DNA from 2 places in the Lactobacillus sp. 23-2 genome. Region 1 is predicted to be linked to the other one. Evidence: riboswitches for the same ligand, from Rfam matches in the RefSeq annotation. Region 1 holds a riboswitch; the other holds the start of a gene.
What was found. A riboswitch is a leader RNA that binds a small molecule or an ion and turns the genes downstream of it on or off. The one in region 1 is predicted to bind thiamine pyrophosphate.

Region 1 (8,612 bases):
ATTCATTTGGCACAATATTAAGGAGGATCAATGCTTTACGAGCAAATTGCGCGCAATAAGCGCAAAACCTTCTTGGTCATGTTCCTCTTTGCCGTGATTTTTGCCCTGGTTGGAGCAGGCCTGGGGCAGCTGCTCTGGGACAAGCCCCTGCCGGGCATCCTGACCGCCCTGGTCGTGGCCTTGGTCTACAGTTTCCTGGTCTTCCAGGACCCAGTCAATGTCGTCATGTCCATGAACCATGGACAAGAATTGCGCGAGGAAGACAATCCCCAGCTCTTTCATATCGTTGAAGACATGGCCATGGTGGGCCAGATCCCCATGCCCAAGGTCTACCTGATCCCTGACCAAAGCCCCAATGCCTTCGCGACAGGCCTGTCGCCGGACAAGTCGGCCGTAGCCGTGACCCAGGGGCTTTTGGACATGATGGACCGCGAAGAACTGGAAGGCGTCCTGGGCCATGAAATCTCCCACATCCGCAACTACGACATCCGCTTGTCCATGGTTGCCCTGGTTCTGGTTTCAGCCATCAGCTTCATCTCCCAGTTTGCCCAGCGCTGGATCTGGTATGGCTTCGGCGGGGGAGACCGCGATGACGATGACCGCGACAGCGGCGACGCGCTCGGGGTGATCATCGGCGTGATCGGCGTCGTTTTCGTCCTGATCCTGGGCCCATTAGCCGCGGCCCTGGCCCAGATGGCCCTGTCCCGAAACCGGGAATACCTGGCCGACGCGGGTTCCGTGGAGCTGACCCGGAATCCCCAAGGACTGATCAGCGCCCTGACCAAGATCGAAAACAGCCAGCCCATGAAGGCGGCCAACTCCGCCAGCGCCTCGCTCTATATTGAAGACCCGATCCGCCGGCCCAGCCTGAGCCACTTATTTGACACCCACCCGCCAACCAGCGAGCGGATCAAACGGCTGCAAGAAATGTAAAACTCTAGCTAATAAAAAAGGCTTCTAGAAGTGAAAAAACTTCTAGAAGCCTTTTTATGTATCTCAAATCACAGCAGAGCGCTGCTGAAGCTCAAAGGTACCCAACTGAGTTGCTTTTTCGAAAACTGGTTCCCGAAAAATACTCAACTGAACCGTTTTTTCCCAGACTCTTTTTCGCGTCCAGCAGGCTTATTTCAAATTGATCTTTTGCTGCCGGAACAGCTCATCGCGCTTTTCATTGGGGGACACCCCATAGACTTCCTTGAACTTCTTGTAGAAGAAGGACTTGCCGTTGTAGCCCAGCTGGTGGATGATCTGCATGATCGACAGGTCCGTCCTGGCCAAAAGGACGCAGGCCTCATCCATCTTCCGCTCATTGACCAGGTCGATAAAGCTCTTGCCGGTACGCTTCTTGACCAGGTTGGAGAAGTAGTTGGCATTTAAGCCAAAAGCCTGGGCCGCCGTCTTCAGGCTGGTGTCCATGTAGTTGGCGTCAATATAGCGGTTGATCTCCCGGGCGCCCAAGTGGCCGGGCTCCTTTTTGGCAGCCCTAACCTGGCTGCCAAAGCGCTCTGAGCGCAGGCTCAAAGCCGCGGCCTTGGCCAGGTTGGCCTTGATCAAGGTCGCCGCGAAGACATCCCCGTCCAGATACTCATCCACCGCGTTTAGCAGGCATCTGGAGGCTGGCATCAGCGGAATGTTCCTGACCCACAAGAAGCCATCCTGCTTGAGCCGTTTGAGCCAGGCCGTGCAGACTTGGGCGTCTTTATCCGTCTTGGCGAATTCCTGCTCAAAAAGGGGTTGCAGGCCCAGGCTTGGCCGGAACTTGAACTTCAAGAGCAGGGCCCCGCGGCTGGGGTCCAAGAGCTCATAAGCTGCCCCCTTGTCCAAGAGGACAAAGTTGCCCGCGCCAAAGTCCAGCTCCTTTTTTTCAAGGCGCAAGGTCTCATGCCCTGCCGCCAAAAAGAGCAAAGTCACCACATCAGTCAAGTACCTGTGAATCCCCAGGTTGGTATTTTCCAAATAAATGGTGCAGAGGTCAAGATCGCTGCTCCCCGCGGGCAGGGTCAATTCATTATGATCGCGCCCCTGCTTGCGCAGCAGCGTCTGCAAGTATTCATCTAAAGCTACGGTTGCCAAGCCAGATCCCCCCTATCGTTTAAACTATTTATATTTTACAACAATTGGAACCTGTCAACGGGCTTTAGCGCTTTTGGCCCCGTTTTTCCTGCCTTCTGGCCCAAATCGCGATCAATAATGCCGCGGCAACAAGGATGAAGCCGGCCCAGAAAATCGCGTGAATCGCCCCATAGAGGATCTGCTCCATCTCCGGCAGCAGCTGGCGCGGCAGGCGGGCTCTGGTTTCAAAGTCGGACAGGTGGTTCAGCATCTTGATCGTGATCCGGCCGTGGCTTTGGGCCACGCCCTTGGCCAGGTGCTGGTTCAGGATCACGCCAAAAATTGAGGACGAGATGGCCATGGCCAGCATTCTGATCAGGTAGGAGAAAGAAGTCGCCACGGGCACGTCCTTGGGGTCAGCATCCTCTTGGACCTTGACCTGGAGCTGGTTGAACATGATCCCGTTGCCAACCCCCTGCAGCATCCCCGCCACCAGGATGGCCCAGTAAGGGAAAGAGCGCGGTGCCACGGCCATCAGCAGGTAGCCAAAGAAGATCACCCAAGTGGTGTAGAGGATCACCTGGTACTCGCTCCAGCGGTGGCGCAGGCGCTCAACGGACAAGGAGCCCAGCATGTCGGTAAAGGCTCCGGGAATCTGGGTCATCCCCCCGACTAGGGCGGTTGAGGCCATCAGCCCTTCCGCCCACATTGGCGCATAGACGCTGAAAGACGACATCGCGGCCCAGATCAAGACAAAGAGGGCAAAGTCAATCACCAAAGGCCGGTTCTTGAACAAGCGGCCCGGAATGATTGGGTCGTCCGCCCGGTGTTCCACCAGCAGCAGCATGCCCACGAAGATAAAGGCCGCCGCGAAGACCAGCAACGCCGTGGCCAGGTTGACCGCGCCCAAAAGCTGGGTTCCCAGCAGCAGGGCCACCACCCCTAAGGACAAGAAGACAGCCCCGCCCAGGTCGATCTTGCGGACGCTTTTTTCCTTATGTTCTTCCTTAAAGAAGAGCTGGACCAAAACGATGGAGATCAAGGCCACCGGAATATTGATGTAGAAGACCCAGCGCCAGGACAAAACGTCGACGATCCAGCCCCCGAACAAGGGCCCCAGAATGGTCGCGGTCGTGAAAAAGGCCGACACCATGCCCAAAACCTTCAAGCGCTTGTAAGGATTCGGATACAGGTCAGAATAGATGATATACGGCAAGGAGACCATCCCGCCGTTGCCGATCCCCGCGATCAGGCGGAAAAAGAGCAGAAACGGCATCGAATTGGCCAGCCCCTGCAGCAGCGCCCCCAAGAGAAACATGGCCGCGGACAGCTGGTAGGCCAGCTTGTTGCCGCGCCGCTCGCCCAATTTGGACCACAAGGGCGTGGACACCGCGGTGCCCAGCAAGAAGATGGCGACCAGCCAGCCCGTATATTCGATCCCGTGCAGGTCAGCAATGATGCGCGGCAGCGCCGTGTTGATGATCGTGTTGTCCAGCCCCGACATCACGTTGGACAGCATCAGGGCTGACGTGACGATCTGGACCCTTCGTTTTTGATTAGGCATTTTTCCTCCCAGACAGCAAGCAAAAGTACAAAAATTACAGCTTCAAAAGCTAATCATTATTAGCATACAACGAATTAGAAAATAATTAAATATAATACTTGTGCAGAAAAGCGCAAAATGGACACAAATTAAGGCTTTTTATATAATTAGGCCGTAAAGTAAGCGATTTAATCACGGGGTGCCTAACGGCTGAGATCAGACCCATTGAACCTGTTGGACAATGCCAGCGCAGGGAGCAGATGCCTTCTTTGGTCACCCCATTCATTGAGGTGACCTTTTTGAATGCCGAAATTTCCATCCAGCACTTAAGCTTTGAATATGACGAGCACAAGCCGCTCCTGGCCGACCTGTCCCTGACTTTCGCCCCTGGCGCCTTCTCCCTCTTGATCGGACCCACGGGCTGCGGGAAATCGACCTTATTGAAGATCATGGCCGGACTCTACCCCAAGTACGGGGGCAAGCTCACCCAAGGGCAGGTTGACCTGGGCGGGCTCAGCCAAGCCATGATGTTCCAGGATGCCGGCGAGCAGTTTACGATGGCCACTCCTAGAGAAGAGATCATCTTCAGCCTGGAAAACCTGGGCATGAAGCAAGAGCAATATGAGACGCGGCTCCAGCGGGCCACGGAATTTGCCCAGATCGGTCCGCTCTTGGACCAAAAGATCGCGACCATGTCTGGCGGCGAGCAGCAGCGGGTTGCTTTAGCCGTCTTAGTGGCCATGAACGTCGACCTGCTTCTGCTAGATGAGCCTTTTGCCAGCGTGGACCCCAAGGCCCGGACCTTCTTGGTGGAAAAGCTGGTCCAGCTGAAAGAGCAAGGCAAGACCATCATCCTGACCGACCACGTCTTTACGGACTACCTGGGCAAGGTCGACCAGCTCTACCGCTTCGCGGGGCAGACGGTCACCAGGCTTTCAGCCAAAGAAAGGGACGCGGTCTTGGCTGAAGACGCCAGGGTTCCTTTGACTTTTGCCTTGCCGCAAGCCAATGCCCCAGCGGCTTTCGTCTTAAGCGGCGTGCTGCTGAAGACCAGCCACCTGCTGCTAAAGCAAGACGAGCTTAAGCTCTACAAGGGCAAAGTCACCCTTTTGACGGGGGCCAATGGGGTTGGCAAGACCTCCCTCTTCCGGGCCTTAACCCAGCTTTTGCCCTACTCCGGCTCCATCTGCTGGGAAGGGCGGGAAGTGGCCAAGCAGCCGGCCCGGACCTACTTTTTGCATGTAGCCCAAGTCTTCCAGAAAGCCACTGACCAGTTCATCCAGATCACGGTCAAAGACGAGCTGGCCATCAGCAAGAAGCTGCGCAAGAACGACTACTTCAGCGATGAGCGGATCAAGCAGGCCTTAGCGGACCTGGACCTGGCCAGCCACTTGGACCAGGTCGTCTACTCTCTTTCCGGCGGCCAGAAGAAGAAGCTGCAGATTCTGCTGATGCTGATCTCCGGCCATGAAGTTCTGCTCATCGACGAGCCGCTCAGCGGCCTGGACCGTCAGTCCATCAAGCAGGTCGTCAAGCTCATGAAGGACAGCCAGGCCGCCATGGGACAAACTATTATCGTCATCAGCCACCAGTTCCACGGCTTGAGCGACTGGTGCGACTACCACCTGCGCCTGGACCAGCAGCGGCTCCAGTACGTCACGGATTAAGGAGGCATTATGAATCCAAGTCTTAAAGTCCTGCTGGCCCTGATCGTCTCTTTGGAGCTTTCATTCAAGGTCAGCCTCTATACCAACCTGCTCGTCATGGCCCTGTGCCTTTGCTGGCTTTTGGTCAAAAAAATGCGGCCCAAGGCCATCTTGACCATGCTCTTCTTCGCGACCCTGGCCGCCTTCACGGTCTTCTCCTCGGCCTACCTTTTTTCCGACCGCAAGCAGCTCTGGTACGCCTTGGACATCACCACCCGGGTCTACGTCTACACCTTGACCACGGCCTGCCTAACGGTCTCCACGACGGCTGAGGAAATGGCCCGCTCGCTTGAGCAGAACCTGCACCTGCCAAGCCACTTTGCCTACGGGACCCTCGCGGCCTTGAACATCATTCCCCGCATGGCCCAGGCCGTCAAGCAGATCCGCGTGGCCGGCCTCATGCGCGGGGTCAATCTGTCCTTCTGGTCGCCGGTCCTCTACTTCAAGGCCATCCTGGTTGCCCTGAACTCTGCCGACAACCTGGCCCAGGGGATGGAGGCCCATGGCTTCCGCGAAGGCGCCAAGCGGTCCGCGATCGTGAAGATCCCCCTGACCGGCAAGGACTGGGCGCTCTTTTTCGGCGGCTTGGCCCTGCTCAACGTCTGTGCCTTCCTGCTACCTTAACTTTTTCCAAAAAAATCTTAAAATCATGGTCAAAATTGACCTACATCAATTTTTTCCTGGCGAATTGCTATAAAATAGTAAGCAGATAAGAGATCAATCAAGAAAAAATAAACTGAATTTAAGAAGGAGACGTCATTATGAAGAAGTTAGACACTGCTGTTTTGACTGCTGAACAAGAAAAGTTCTTCAACGAAGCTTTGGCCTTCATCGCCACTGTTGACAAGGACGGCAACCCGCAAGTCGGCCCTAAGGGCTCATTGCGCGTAATCGACGACAAGCACCTGGCCTGGTCAGAAGTAACCTTCGCCCACGCCTTTGAAAACATCAAGGCTGGCAGCCGCGTGGCCGTAGTCGTTGCTGACGTGCCAAGCCACACCAACGTCCGGGCCGTAGGGACCGCGACGATCCACGAAGGCGACGACTTCGCCAAGAAGCTGGCCAAGGAAACCGGCAAGCCGGAAACCGCGGCTGCCGTAGTCGTTGAAATCGAAGAGCTGTTCGCTTAAGCTCAGCGGTTTAATCTTTACTTAAATTTCTATATTCCCACACAAAAAATCCATCCCTCGCGGGATGGATTTTTATTTGCTATTTTTCACCAAGCACCTTTAATAATGCCGACCGTGGCCGCGGCCAGGGCTAGGACGAACAAGGCAATTTCCGTCCACGTGGTCCAGGGCGCGGCGTTTTTCCAAGTAAAGGCATTAAAGGACAAATTGACCGCCAGCAAGCCGGCCTGGAAGATCCAGTACCAGAACAGGTCGTCTTGGCGGACCAGCAACAGGTAGGCGAGCAGATAGAGGCTGACGAGCAGGGCCGCGTACTTCAAGAAGCCGGCGTGGTCCGCGATCCACCCGCCCAGCCACTGGCCGATTGCCGCCACGAAGATGGCCGCGATAAAGGCGAGCCGCAGGCCGTTATGAGCCTTGGGCCCTTCTGAGACTAAGTTGAGGACCAGATCAAAAAGCGTAAAGCTGAGCAGCAGGTTGGTAACGAAACGGGCAACTTGTTTGACTGACATATTTTCTCCTATCGCTTCTATTCGGCCAGGTCATAGATCTTCTGGGCAACCGCCGCGATCTGGTCATTGGACCAGCCGTTGGTGAAGATGGCCAGGACAAAGGGCTTCTTGGCGTAGACATAGCCCACGTCGTTGTTGATAGCACCGTTGATCCCGATCTTATGGTCAACGCGGACCGGGAGGGTGCCGATTTTTTCCGACTTCCAGTCCGTGGCGCTCAAGTATTGGTTAACCGGACCGCTTTGCGAGTGGAGGTAGGCCATCACGCGCGCGGCTTGCAGGGTCGTCATGGTCTTGCTGTAGGAAGGGATGCCCGCGATTTTGTTCAAAAAGGCATTGAAGCTGGCTTGGTCTTTATTGCAAAGGTGGTAGAGCAGCTGGTTGCTGGCGGCATTGTCTGAATGGACCATCGCGTCTTCCAGCAGGGTCTGCACGCTGTACTGCTTGCCTTCGGGATTCTGGTTCTGCAGGACCCCGGTTCCGCCTTTAACCATGTGGTTGGGCGTATCGTCCGCTGCTGATGTGTAGGTCAGCTTGCTTGAATAGGACAGCTTCCCGCTTTGCACCAGGTATTGGGTGTAGGCCGCGACTGGCAATTTAGCGCAAGAGGCCGCGTACATTCCCGTATTTTCGTTGACTCCGACGGACTGGCGGCGGTTGTTTGAAAGGTCGATGAATTCCACGCTGACCGCGCTGTTACCCGCGTACCTGGTCAGGTAGGCGCGGATTTTCTTGATCACCGGCTCCATCTTCACCGACTTTGAGCTGGCAGCCGCCCCTTTGCCGCGCTGCCCGGACTGGCGGCTAGTCTTTTGGGGACTGGCCGGCTTTTGACTGGTTTGCTTTTGCCGGGCGGACTGGTGACTGGGCTGGCTTTTGGCCTTCTTTGACTGCTTGACTGAGCTCTTGACCGGGCTGGACGTGGCTGGGCGCGCTTTCTGGCTGCCGCAGCCAACCAGCAGCAGGGATGCGGCTAATAGACCGGTCCAGGCCAAGAGATGTTTTATATTTTTCAAGAATTCCCCTCCTAATTAAATAATTAACATAAATACTTTATCATGTTTTGCCACTAAAACTAAAGATAATCGGTTAAAATGAGTATAGTTGTAATTAGTGTCAACTACCGCAAGGAGGAAATCGCAAATGGATGAAACTGCAAATCTGGTAATCTTGGAGCAAAACGCTATCCGCGAGCAGTCCTTAACTGGCAAGACGGTCTGGTGGCTTGGCCGGCGGGTGCCTGGCCGCCAGGTGGACGTGGCCCTGTCTTCCCCATTAGCCAGCCGAACCCACGGTGAATTTCACCTGGAACAAGGCCAATGGTTCTACCAGGATCTGGGCAGCCTCAACGGAACTTTCCTAAACGGGGACAAGCTCCCCGTCAAAACAGACGCCTACCTGCAAAACGGCGACATTCTGCGCGTTGATACCGATGACTTAGAAGCTCCTGATGAAAACGGGATTCTGATCTTATTTGAAAGCCGGCCACAAGAAAGCCAGTGGCAGGAATATGACCTGACTGGCCTATCCACGACAATTGGCCGGGAAAAAACCTGCGATCTCGTGATCGATCGGCCTTATGTCGCTGACCAGCAGCTGACGATCTCCCAGGTCGGCAACAGTTTCTACGCGGCTGCCGCCAATTCCGCCGGCGGCACCAAGATCAACA
Region 2 (8,612 bases), on a different contig from region 1:
ATGGTGCCGCCAACCAGATGCAGATTCTTGTGCTGGGCGGCGATCCCGGCCAGGATCCCGTTGTCAGTTGCAAAGGCATCCCCTTGCCCGGCTAACAGGGCGTTGGTGCAAGAGCCGTAGTCGTTGTAGGCCCGGATCTTAGCCTTAGGTGCCTGCTTGGCGATGTCGTCAGCCGCCGTCGTCCCCTTGCAGATGATCACGACCTTGCCCTTCTTGTTCAGGTCCTTGACGGACTTGACGCTGCTGGTCGTCTTGGTCAAAAGCGAGGTACCAGCCTTGAAGTAAGGGGTTGAGAAGTCAACGGACTTTCTTCTTTCCGGCGTGATGGTCATGCAGGCCAGAACCGCGTCCAGGTTGTTGTTCTTCAGCTGCGGAATCTTGGTCTGCGGGGTGACTTCGATAAACTTGGTCTTGGCGTCCTTGCCCGCGATCGTCTTGGTCAAAAGCCGGGCCAGGTCGATTTCAAAGCCTTCCAGCTTGTTGGTCTTGACGCTCTTCAGCCCAAACAGGGTCGTGTCGTACTTGACGCCCCAAGTGACGGTCTTGGACTGGATCACGTGGTCATAGACCCGGTCGGGATTGGATGAAGCACTGGTATTGCCGCAGGCAGCCAGGGCCGTCCCGCTCACCAGCAGCAGGAGGAGCGCCGCTGCTCGCTTAAAAAATTTTCTTGCGTTTTTCATCAGATGTGCCGCTCCTTTCCTCAATTAGCGGTCAATCACCTTGCTCAAGAATTCTTGCGCCCGCATGTGGTGCGGGTGTTCGAAGAAGTCTTGCGGGTTGCGTGAGTCTTCCAAAACGGTCCCCTGGTCAAAGAAGATCACGCGGTCGCTCACTTCCCGGGCAAAGCCCATTTCGTGAGTAACGACGACCATAGTCATCCCTTGGGCCGCGATGTTCTTCATAACGTCCAGGACGTCTTGAATCATTTCCGGGTCAAGGGCGGAAGTTGGTTCGTCAAACAGCAGAACCTTGGGCTTCATCGCCAGTGATCTGGCAATGGCGACACGCTGCTTTTGCCCACCGGAGAGCTGGCGCGGGTAAGCTTCTTCCTTGTCCAGCAAGCCAACCTGCTTCAAGAGCTTTTCAGCCAATTGGCGGTTTTCCTGTTCGTCCCGGTGCAGGACGATTCTTGGGGCCAGCATGATGTTTTCCAAAACGGTGTGGTTTTCGTACAGGTTGAAGTGCTGAAAGACCATGCCGACGTCTCTTCTGATCTTGTTGAGGTCGGTACGCTTGTCTGCCAGGTCGTGGCCATCAACGTCCAAGACGCCTGAAGAAATGCCTTCCAAGCCGTTGATGGTTCTAATCAGGGTACTCTTGCCGGCACCTGAAGGGCCGATAACTGATACGACTTCCCCTTCATCAATGGATAAGTTGATGTCCTTCAGGGCATGGTAGGTACCGTAGTATTTGTTGACGTTCTTGAATTCGATGATTGCTGCCATCTTGGGTCCTCCTCGGTTGCTTAATGCTAAATTAAAAAATTCCAGTCCGGATCGCTAAGCCTGCTTAGCTGCCAATTCCTCCAAAGCGGGATCTCAATAACAAAAAGTAAGTGCTAATTCTTAACGTTTTTGCCATCCTGCCGGCTGGACGACCGTCAATTGTTGTTTGGTCTTCCTTAATTTTTTATTAAATTTATCAGAAAATCGTGGCAATTACAAGTGTCATCCTCTCGGGGACAGGCTGATTTAACGTTTTTTTAATATTAGGATTCCGCTTACAGATTATTTTTGTTAAATCCGTCCTTTTCAAGCTTAACAAAATTAAGTTTTATCCTAAGAAAACTTACGTTTATTAACAGTTGCCCTTTAGATCAGAAAAATCCCCTTATTTTCCAAAGGCTTTTGCCTTATTTTTAAAGAAAAAGCAAGTTTTGCCCCAAACGGGTCAATTCCGAACGAGCCCTTAAGCCAATCAGGCTAAAGCTGGGAACTCGGCAAGCAGGAAAAAACGGCAAGCAGCGGCTTTTTGACAAGAATTGCTAGACCCTGTCCCCTTAGGCCTCTATAATATAATGTTAAAGGAGTTTAATAATGTCACATAAGAAACATCCCATTATTATCGGAATTGCTGGTGGCTCTGGCTCAGGGAAGACGACCATTGCCCACGAGCTGTACGACCAGTTTAAGAACGACCGGATCCGGATCATTACGGAAGATTCCTATTACAAGGACCACCCGGAAATGACCCAGGAAGAACGGGACCAGATCAACTTTGACCACCCCGACGCCTTTGACACTGACCTGCTGATCAGCCAGCTGCAGGACCTGACCAGCGGCAAGGCCGTCGAGATGCCGGTCTACGACTTCCCGACCCACCTGCGCAAGCACGAAACGGTCCACGTGGAGCCAGCTGACATCATCATCCTGGAAGGAATCCTGGTCCTGGCCATTCCTGAATTGCGCGACCTGATGGCCATCAAGATCTACGTCGACACTGACGACGACATCCGCCTGATCCGCCGCCAGCGCCGCGACATGGCCGAACGCGGCTACAGCTTTGACTACATCATCGACCAATACATGGCCACGGTGAAGCCAAGCTACCACCAGTTCGTTGAGCCGTCCAAGCGCTATGCCGACATCATCGTTCCTGAAGGCGGCGGCAACCAGGTCGCCTTGGACATGCTGACGACCAAGGTCCGCGACATCCTGCGCCGCAATGATTTGGAAGAACAGAAGGAAGCATAATGGCAGAAAGACAAAAACCACTGGTCATCGGGATTGCCGGGGGCTCAGGCTCTGGCAAGACCACGGTGGCCAAAGCGATCAGCAAGCGCCTGCCAGCCGACAGGGTCTTGATCCTGACGGAAGACGCCTACTACAAAGACAATGCCGGCTTGTCCATGGAAGAGCGCAAGGCGATCAACTACGACCACCCCAACGCCTACGACACCGGCTACATGGTCAGCCAGCTCAAGCAGCTGCTCAACGGCCAGGCCATCGAGATGCCGACCTATAACTTCAACACCCTGACCCGGGCCAAGGACACGATCCATGTTGAGCCCGCTGACATTATCATCGTTGAAGGGATCCTGGTCCTGGCCTCAGAAGAGCTGCGCCAGTTCATGGACGTCAAGCTCTTCGTCGATGCTGACGACGACATCCGCTTTATCCGCCGCCTGCAACGCGATACCCAAGAGCGCGGACGGTCAATCGACTGGATCATCGCCCAGTACCTGGCCACGGTCAAGCCCAGCTTCAACCAGTTCATTGAGCCGTCAAAGAAGTACGCGGACATCATCATCCCCCGCGGGGGCGAAAACGACGTCGCCATCGACATGGTTTCCTCCAAGCTCCTGTCCATCATCAGGGACCACAAGCGCCATGAGCGCACGGAAGCCACGATGCCGGCCAAGCCTAACCCAGCCAAATAATTTACGTCAAAACGCAAAAGGCACGAGTCAAATTGACTCGCGCCTTTTTTAGTCTGATTTCGATGGCTGCTGGTTAAATTCATTTAAGCTTACATCATGAAGCTGCCGGCGTGCAGGCCAAGCAGAGCAATGAGGAGCATCAGCGCAATTACCACGCCGACTACTTCCCAGTATTCCTTGTTCGCGTTCTTTGGTTCACATAATTTAATGCGTGTCATGTCTTTTGCTCCTTTCAATGATCTTGATATTAGCAAATATCAAGCTTTTTTGAAATATGTTTCTGATTGTACACCCAAAAGACAGACTTGTCAGCAAATTTGCATCATTTTATCAATTTTAAGATAAAACTCCCGTTCCGCTTGCTGATCTTGCGCGTTTCTGCCTGCTGGCTTGCTTTTTTAAAGCAAGCGCTGCTTACTTCATGATTTTATCAAAAAGCTTGGTGATCCACTTGACCAAAACGGCGTCAAAGAAGACGGCCGAGGCCATGCCGGCAATGAACATTTCGATCAGCAGGCTTGGCTTGTAGGCATTCCAGCCATAGATAAAGTAGCACATGACGAAGGCGGCAACGTGGCAGCAGATGGCCCCGATAATCAAGCTGGTCCAGCTGAAGCGGTCATAGTTTTCCTTCTTGGGGAAGAAGCCGATTTCGTTGAAGGCCCCCTGCACGGCCCCTTCCAGAATGGTCAACGCCCCCCATTGCCCGCCAAAGGCCATTTCAACCATCGCGGCCAGGGTCTCACCGATCACGCCGGAGCCAAAGGTCGGCACGAAGTACATGGCCAAAGGCGCGGCCATGTACCACAGGCCTGAGTAGAGCTCATCGGCCAGTGGACCTTGGCCGACAAAGGACAAGGCCACCTTGGTAGCGTTATAGAGCGGATTGAAGACGTATTGGTAGATCACGCCCATGATAACCCCGATTAAAGCTACCAGGATGACGGCCTTGACGTTCCAGCTTTTTTCTTTTCTAAACATAATAAAAACTCCTATCCAGCTAAAACAAAGCCAGTAGGAGTTCATGCTCGCACTTAAATAATGACACTTCCCTTGCGCAAGAATTGTCTTGTTCAGGTTCAAAGGGTCGACCAATGGTCTCTCAGCGGTAAGCACCCCTAGTGGCTTTCGTTCGCGTTATTGATCTGCTGCAATCAGCAGAATCTCACTTATATAATTACTTTTACCAAACTAATTATAACAATTATTAGTTAAAAAGCTAGTGTTTTTTTCACAAATCAGTCTAGTCAAAAGACTTGAAGGAGTCCAGCTTTTCCTGGTCAAGGTCGCGGATGATGGCCAAAGCCAGGTCAACTGAGGCCTTGAAGTCCTTGTAGCTGCTGAAGCAGTAAGGCGAGTGCTCATAACGGACCGGAATGCCGATGACGATGGTCGGTGCCCCGTTTTCATAGTAGATGGCCGCGCCGTCCTGGCCGCCGCCAGTTCTGACTGAACGGGTGTAAGGAATCCCGTTCTTGTCCGCCAGATCGCAGGCATACTGCTGGAACTTCGGGTTTGGCAGGAAGGTCACGTCCATGTCCCGCAGCATTGGCCCGCGCTTCAGGCCAGTCTGCGACAGCCATTCAGGCTCAAAGGTGTCGTCAGCCGGGCAGCTTTCCAGAACCAGGCAGACGTCAGGCTTGACTTTGCGGGCCGTCACGTAAGCCCCGCGCAGGCCAACTTCCTCTTGGCTGGACAGGGCAGCCACGACGTCAAAGTTGGTTTCTTCATCCTTCAGGTTTTCCAAGACGTCAGCCATGGCCGCGGCGCCGAAGCGGTCGTCAAAGTCCTTGCCGAAGAAGAGGCCGGTCTTGTCATTGTACTCGCACTTGACGTCGACGAAGATCGGGCAGCCCGTGTCGATCTTGTAGTCCTTGATGGTCTCTTCCCGGCTGGAGGAGCCAACGTCGATGGAGAGGTCAGCCACTTGCGGCACTGCCTTGCGCTCAGCGGCCGTCATGAAGTGCGGCGGCTTCAAGGCCACAACGCCCGGGATGTATTCCCCGTCCTTGTTTCTGACCTTGACCCTCATTGATGGCAAGACAACGTTGTTCCAGCCACCCAGGGTGACGAACTTGAGCAAGCCGTTGGGGCGGACTGCCTGGGTCAACAGGCCTACGGCGTCGGAGTGGGCATCCAGCTGGATGACTGGCCGCTGGCCCTTGTTCTGCTTCTTGGCAGCGTAGACGTTGAGCATCCCGTCGACTTCCAGGTCAGCGTAGTCCTTGACCGTGTCCGTGAAGAGCTTGACGAATTCCGTTTCAAAGCCGGAAGTGGCATTGGCATCGGAAAAATCCTTCAGCATTTGAATTTCTTGTGCTTTTTCCATTGATAACTCCTTGTTTTTTAAGCATTTGCTCTTCTATTCTACCATTGACCAGGCTGTTGAATAGGAAATCGGCAAAAGAACTGGCAATCCAATCTTATTTAGCGGTTGTGCGAAATTCAATTTCCATAAAAAAGACACTCATCTGACATTGCTAAGTCAGATGAGTGTCTTAAGGCGTTGTTCAAAGCCAATGTCTTAACTTAATGACATTGACTGGCAACTGATTTTTTTAATTTAGTCAAGCAGGTCGTATTTCAGCTTCATCAAAGTGTGGCCGGAAGCAACCATTTCACCAGTTAAAGCAACCGTGTTTTCATAAGCCAGGTCGGCCATCTTCTGGTTGGCTTCTTCCAGTTTGGCTTGCAGCTCACGGCCTTCCAAGCCCTTAACGGCCCGGTCGGTCTCATTTTCGATCTTGCGCAGCTTGGCCATGGTCTTTTCCTCAAAGGCCTGCTCCAAGGCACTGTAAACCTTGTAGTTGGTGTCGCCAAGCTGGGCGTTCAGCTTGTTGATCCAGAAGATCTTGCTCAAGTCAAAGTCAGGACCGGTCTGGAAGCTGGCCGGAGTCGTCGTGACGTTGGTGTAGAATGGCACGAAGACGTTGAAGGTGTTAGGACCAAAGGCCAGCCATTGCACGCCGGCAATGCCTTCTTCAACATCGTTTCTGATCTGCAGAATGTGGGTTTCGAAGTTCCGGTTGATGCCGATTGGCCGGAAAAGCTTCTTTTCAGCTTCAGTATTGGTCGTGCTGTAGACGTCGTATTCAGTGTCTTGGTAGTGGGAGCTTTCCAAGAACTTGATGTCTTCTGGGGAAATCTTCTTCTTGGCATAAGTGATGAATGGCTGGTCCTGGTCGCCAGGCTTGCCTTCCCATTCTGGGTCAAAGTAGCGGTGGATGTACCAAGCGCGCGGGTTGTTGTAGTGGGCGTCCTTGATGGTTGAAGAGCCAAAAATGTGGCGCAGGTTGTAGCCCGTGTAGTCTGGGTTCAAGTGGTATTCGTTGATCAGGTCCAGCAGGTCGCTTGAGCACATGAAGTTGTCTTTGTCGTCAAAGTCAAAAAAGTCGATGTTCAGGCGGTTTGGGGCGGCAACGTAGGCATCATCAGGGATGCGGCGGGCAGCCCAGTGGTGGCCGCCGATGGTTTCGATGTACCAGACTTCATCATGGTCAGCAAAGGCTGAGCCGTTCATTTCATAAGTCCCGTACTTTTCAACCAAGTAGCCCAAGCGCTCAACCCCTTCGCGGGCAGAGTGGATGTATGGCAGGGTCAAAGTCACGAAGTCCTCTTCGCCCAAGCCTCCCTTTTCAACCAAGGGGTCAATCCCTTGGATCCGGCTGTTGGTCGTAATGGTTTCAGTCGCGGTCATGGCTACCGTGGCATCGTTGATCCCAGCCGCGGCCCAGACCCCATGCTTGCCGGAAGCATCAGGCGCGCTGGTGTAGCGCAAAGGATTCGGGAGCAGGTCCTCGTCGTCGATTTCCTGACCGGTCAAAACGCTCTTGTAGTGCTTTGGCTGCTCTTCTGGATTAACGGCAATAAAGGCTTCCGGAATGATCTGGCTGCCGCCGTCCTCACTGCGGGCAATCATGGTTGATCCGTCAATCGTGGCCTTCTTGCCGACTAAGATGGTCGTGCATTCTGCAGGTTTCTTCATTTAAAAGTTCCTCCTGTTAGTCGCAAACAAAGTTAAACATTTTTATAGCTTGGCTATTTTTATCCTCTTATATTATACAAGACTGGTCCGCTGAAAGAAAAAGCAGCCGGCGCGTTTTTGATCAATTTTCGCTTCTGAACAGCTGGTACAGCTCTTCACTTAAGGCACTGGCGCCTGGGGCGCTGTTTTCAAAAATGATCCGCCCGGCCTCAGTCCGCTCAGTCAGTTGGTCCCGCTTGGCCAGCTGGTGCTTGACCTCATTGGCAGCCCCGATGGCTCCGTCATAAACTCGGGTCCGATGGCCTAAGACGTCAAGAATGGCCTGCTTGGCAAAGGGAAAGTGGGTGCAGCCCAAGACTACCGCGGAAGCCTTGCCGGCATAAGGATCAAGGACTTGGTGCAGGTAGGAGTAAAGCTCAGGCGACTTGGTCTGCCCCTGTTCAATCAGCTCAACCAGCTTGGGCGCCGGCACCTTGACCACCTGGTGGTCCTTGTCGTATTTTTGCAGCAGGTTGTTGAACTTGCTTTCCCGCAAGGTCAAAGGCGTGGCCATGACCACGACCTCCTGGTCCGGGTTTTCCAAGACGGCTGGCTTGGCCGCAGGCTCGATCCCGATGATCGGCAACTCGTATTCAGCACGCAGACGGGCAGCCGCGGCGCTCGTTGCCGTGTTGCAGGCAATCATGATAGCCTTGACCTGGTGATCGTTGATCAAGTGCTCTACCACCCTTTTGGAGAGCTGGTAGACCTCCTCTTTAGTCCGGACCCCGTAGGGGGCGTTGCCCGAGTCGCCGTAAAAAACAAAGTTCTCATGTGGCAGCAGGTCGACCAGCCGGCTCAACACCGTCAAGCCGCCCTGACCCGAGTCAAAAACGCCAATCGGACGATCCTTGTATTTTTCCATTGAAAAACCTCCCTTAAATTTCTATTTTGAACTTTTAAAGCCTTTTCTTCAACCTATTCAACTTGATTAAGGCAATCTTAAGCTTGAATCGCCTTTCTTGCTTTTTAGCGCCGGTATGGTAAATTGGTATTCAATCAGACAAAAGGATTTTGCCAGTTTCGCCAACAGGGGCGAACGGATTGAAAGATTAAGAAAGAGATAAGAACAGAAAATGGACAACTTTTCACCAAATGCTGACCGCCGGCACGTCGTCGACGCCTCAGCCTTGAACAGCTTTTTAAGCAAGATGTATTCCATCATGGGCTTGGCCGTCTTGGTTTCCGCCTTGACAGCCTACCTGA

Region 2: linked by a shared signal. The riboswitch ahead of OCH80_RS02595 (ECF transporter S component) and the one ahead of OCH80_RS01470 (ATP-binding cassette domain-containing protein) in region 1 are both predicted to bind thiamine pyrophosphate.

The regions. Positions count from the first base shown of each region.
Region 1 is NZ_JAOQBX010000002.1:112,530-121,141, forward strand. Features, by position in the region: gene htpX (zinc metalloprotease HtpX) at 31-933, shown strand; gene OCH80_RS01460 (helix-turn-helix domain-containing protein) at 1,123-2,073, opposite strand; gene OCH80_RS01465 (MFS transporter) at 2,138-3,616, opposite strand; TPP riboswitch at 3,781-3,868, shown strand; gene OCH80_RS01470 (ATP-binding cassette domain-containing protein) at 3,856-5,262, shown strand; gene OCH80_RS01475 (CbiQ family ECF transporter T component) at 5,272-5,925, shown strand; gene OCH80_RS01480 (pyridoxamine 5'-phosphate oxidase family protein) at 6,063-6,431, shown strand; gene OCH80_RS01485 (hypothetical protein) at 6,518-6,943, opposite strand; gene OCH80_RS01490 (serine hydrolase) at 6,961-7,959, opposite strand; gene OCH80_RS01495 (FHA domain-containing protein) at 8,087-8,612, shown strand, end outside.
Region 2 is NZ_JAOQBX010000004.1:48,679-57,290, forward strand. Features, by position in the region: gene OCH80_RS02570 (transporter substrate-binding domain-containing protein) at 1-683, opposite strand, end outside; gene OCH80_RS02575 (amino acid ABC transporter ATP-binding protein) at 708-1,448, opposite strand; gene udk (uridine kinase) at 2,040-2,696, shown strand; gene udk (uridine kinase) at 2,696-3,382, shown strand; gene OCH80_RS02590 (hypothetical protein) at 3,472-3,600, opposite strand; gene OCH80_RS02595 (ECF transporter S component) at 3,797-4,363, opposite strand; TPP riboswitch at 4,415-4,512, opposite strand; gene OCH80_RS02600 (M42 family metallopeptidase) at 4,626-5,711, opposite strand; gene OCH80_RS02605 (C69 family dipeptidase) at 5,946-7,367, opposite strand; gene murI (glutamate racemase) at 7,489-8,271, opposite strand; gene OCH80_RS02615 (Bax inhibitor-1/YccA family protein) at 8,483-8,612, shown strand, end outside.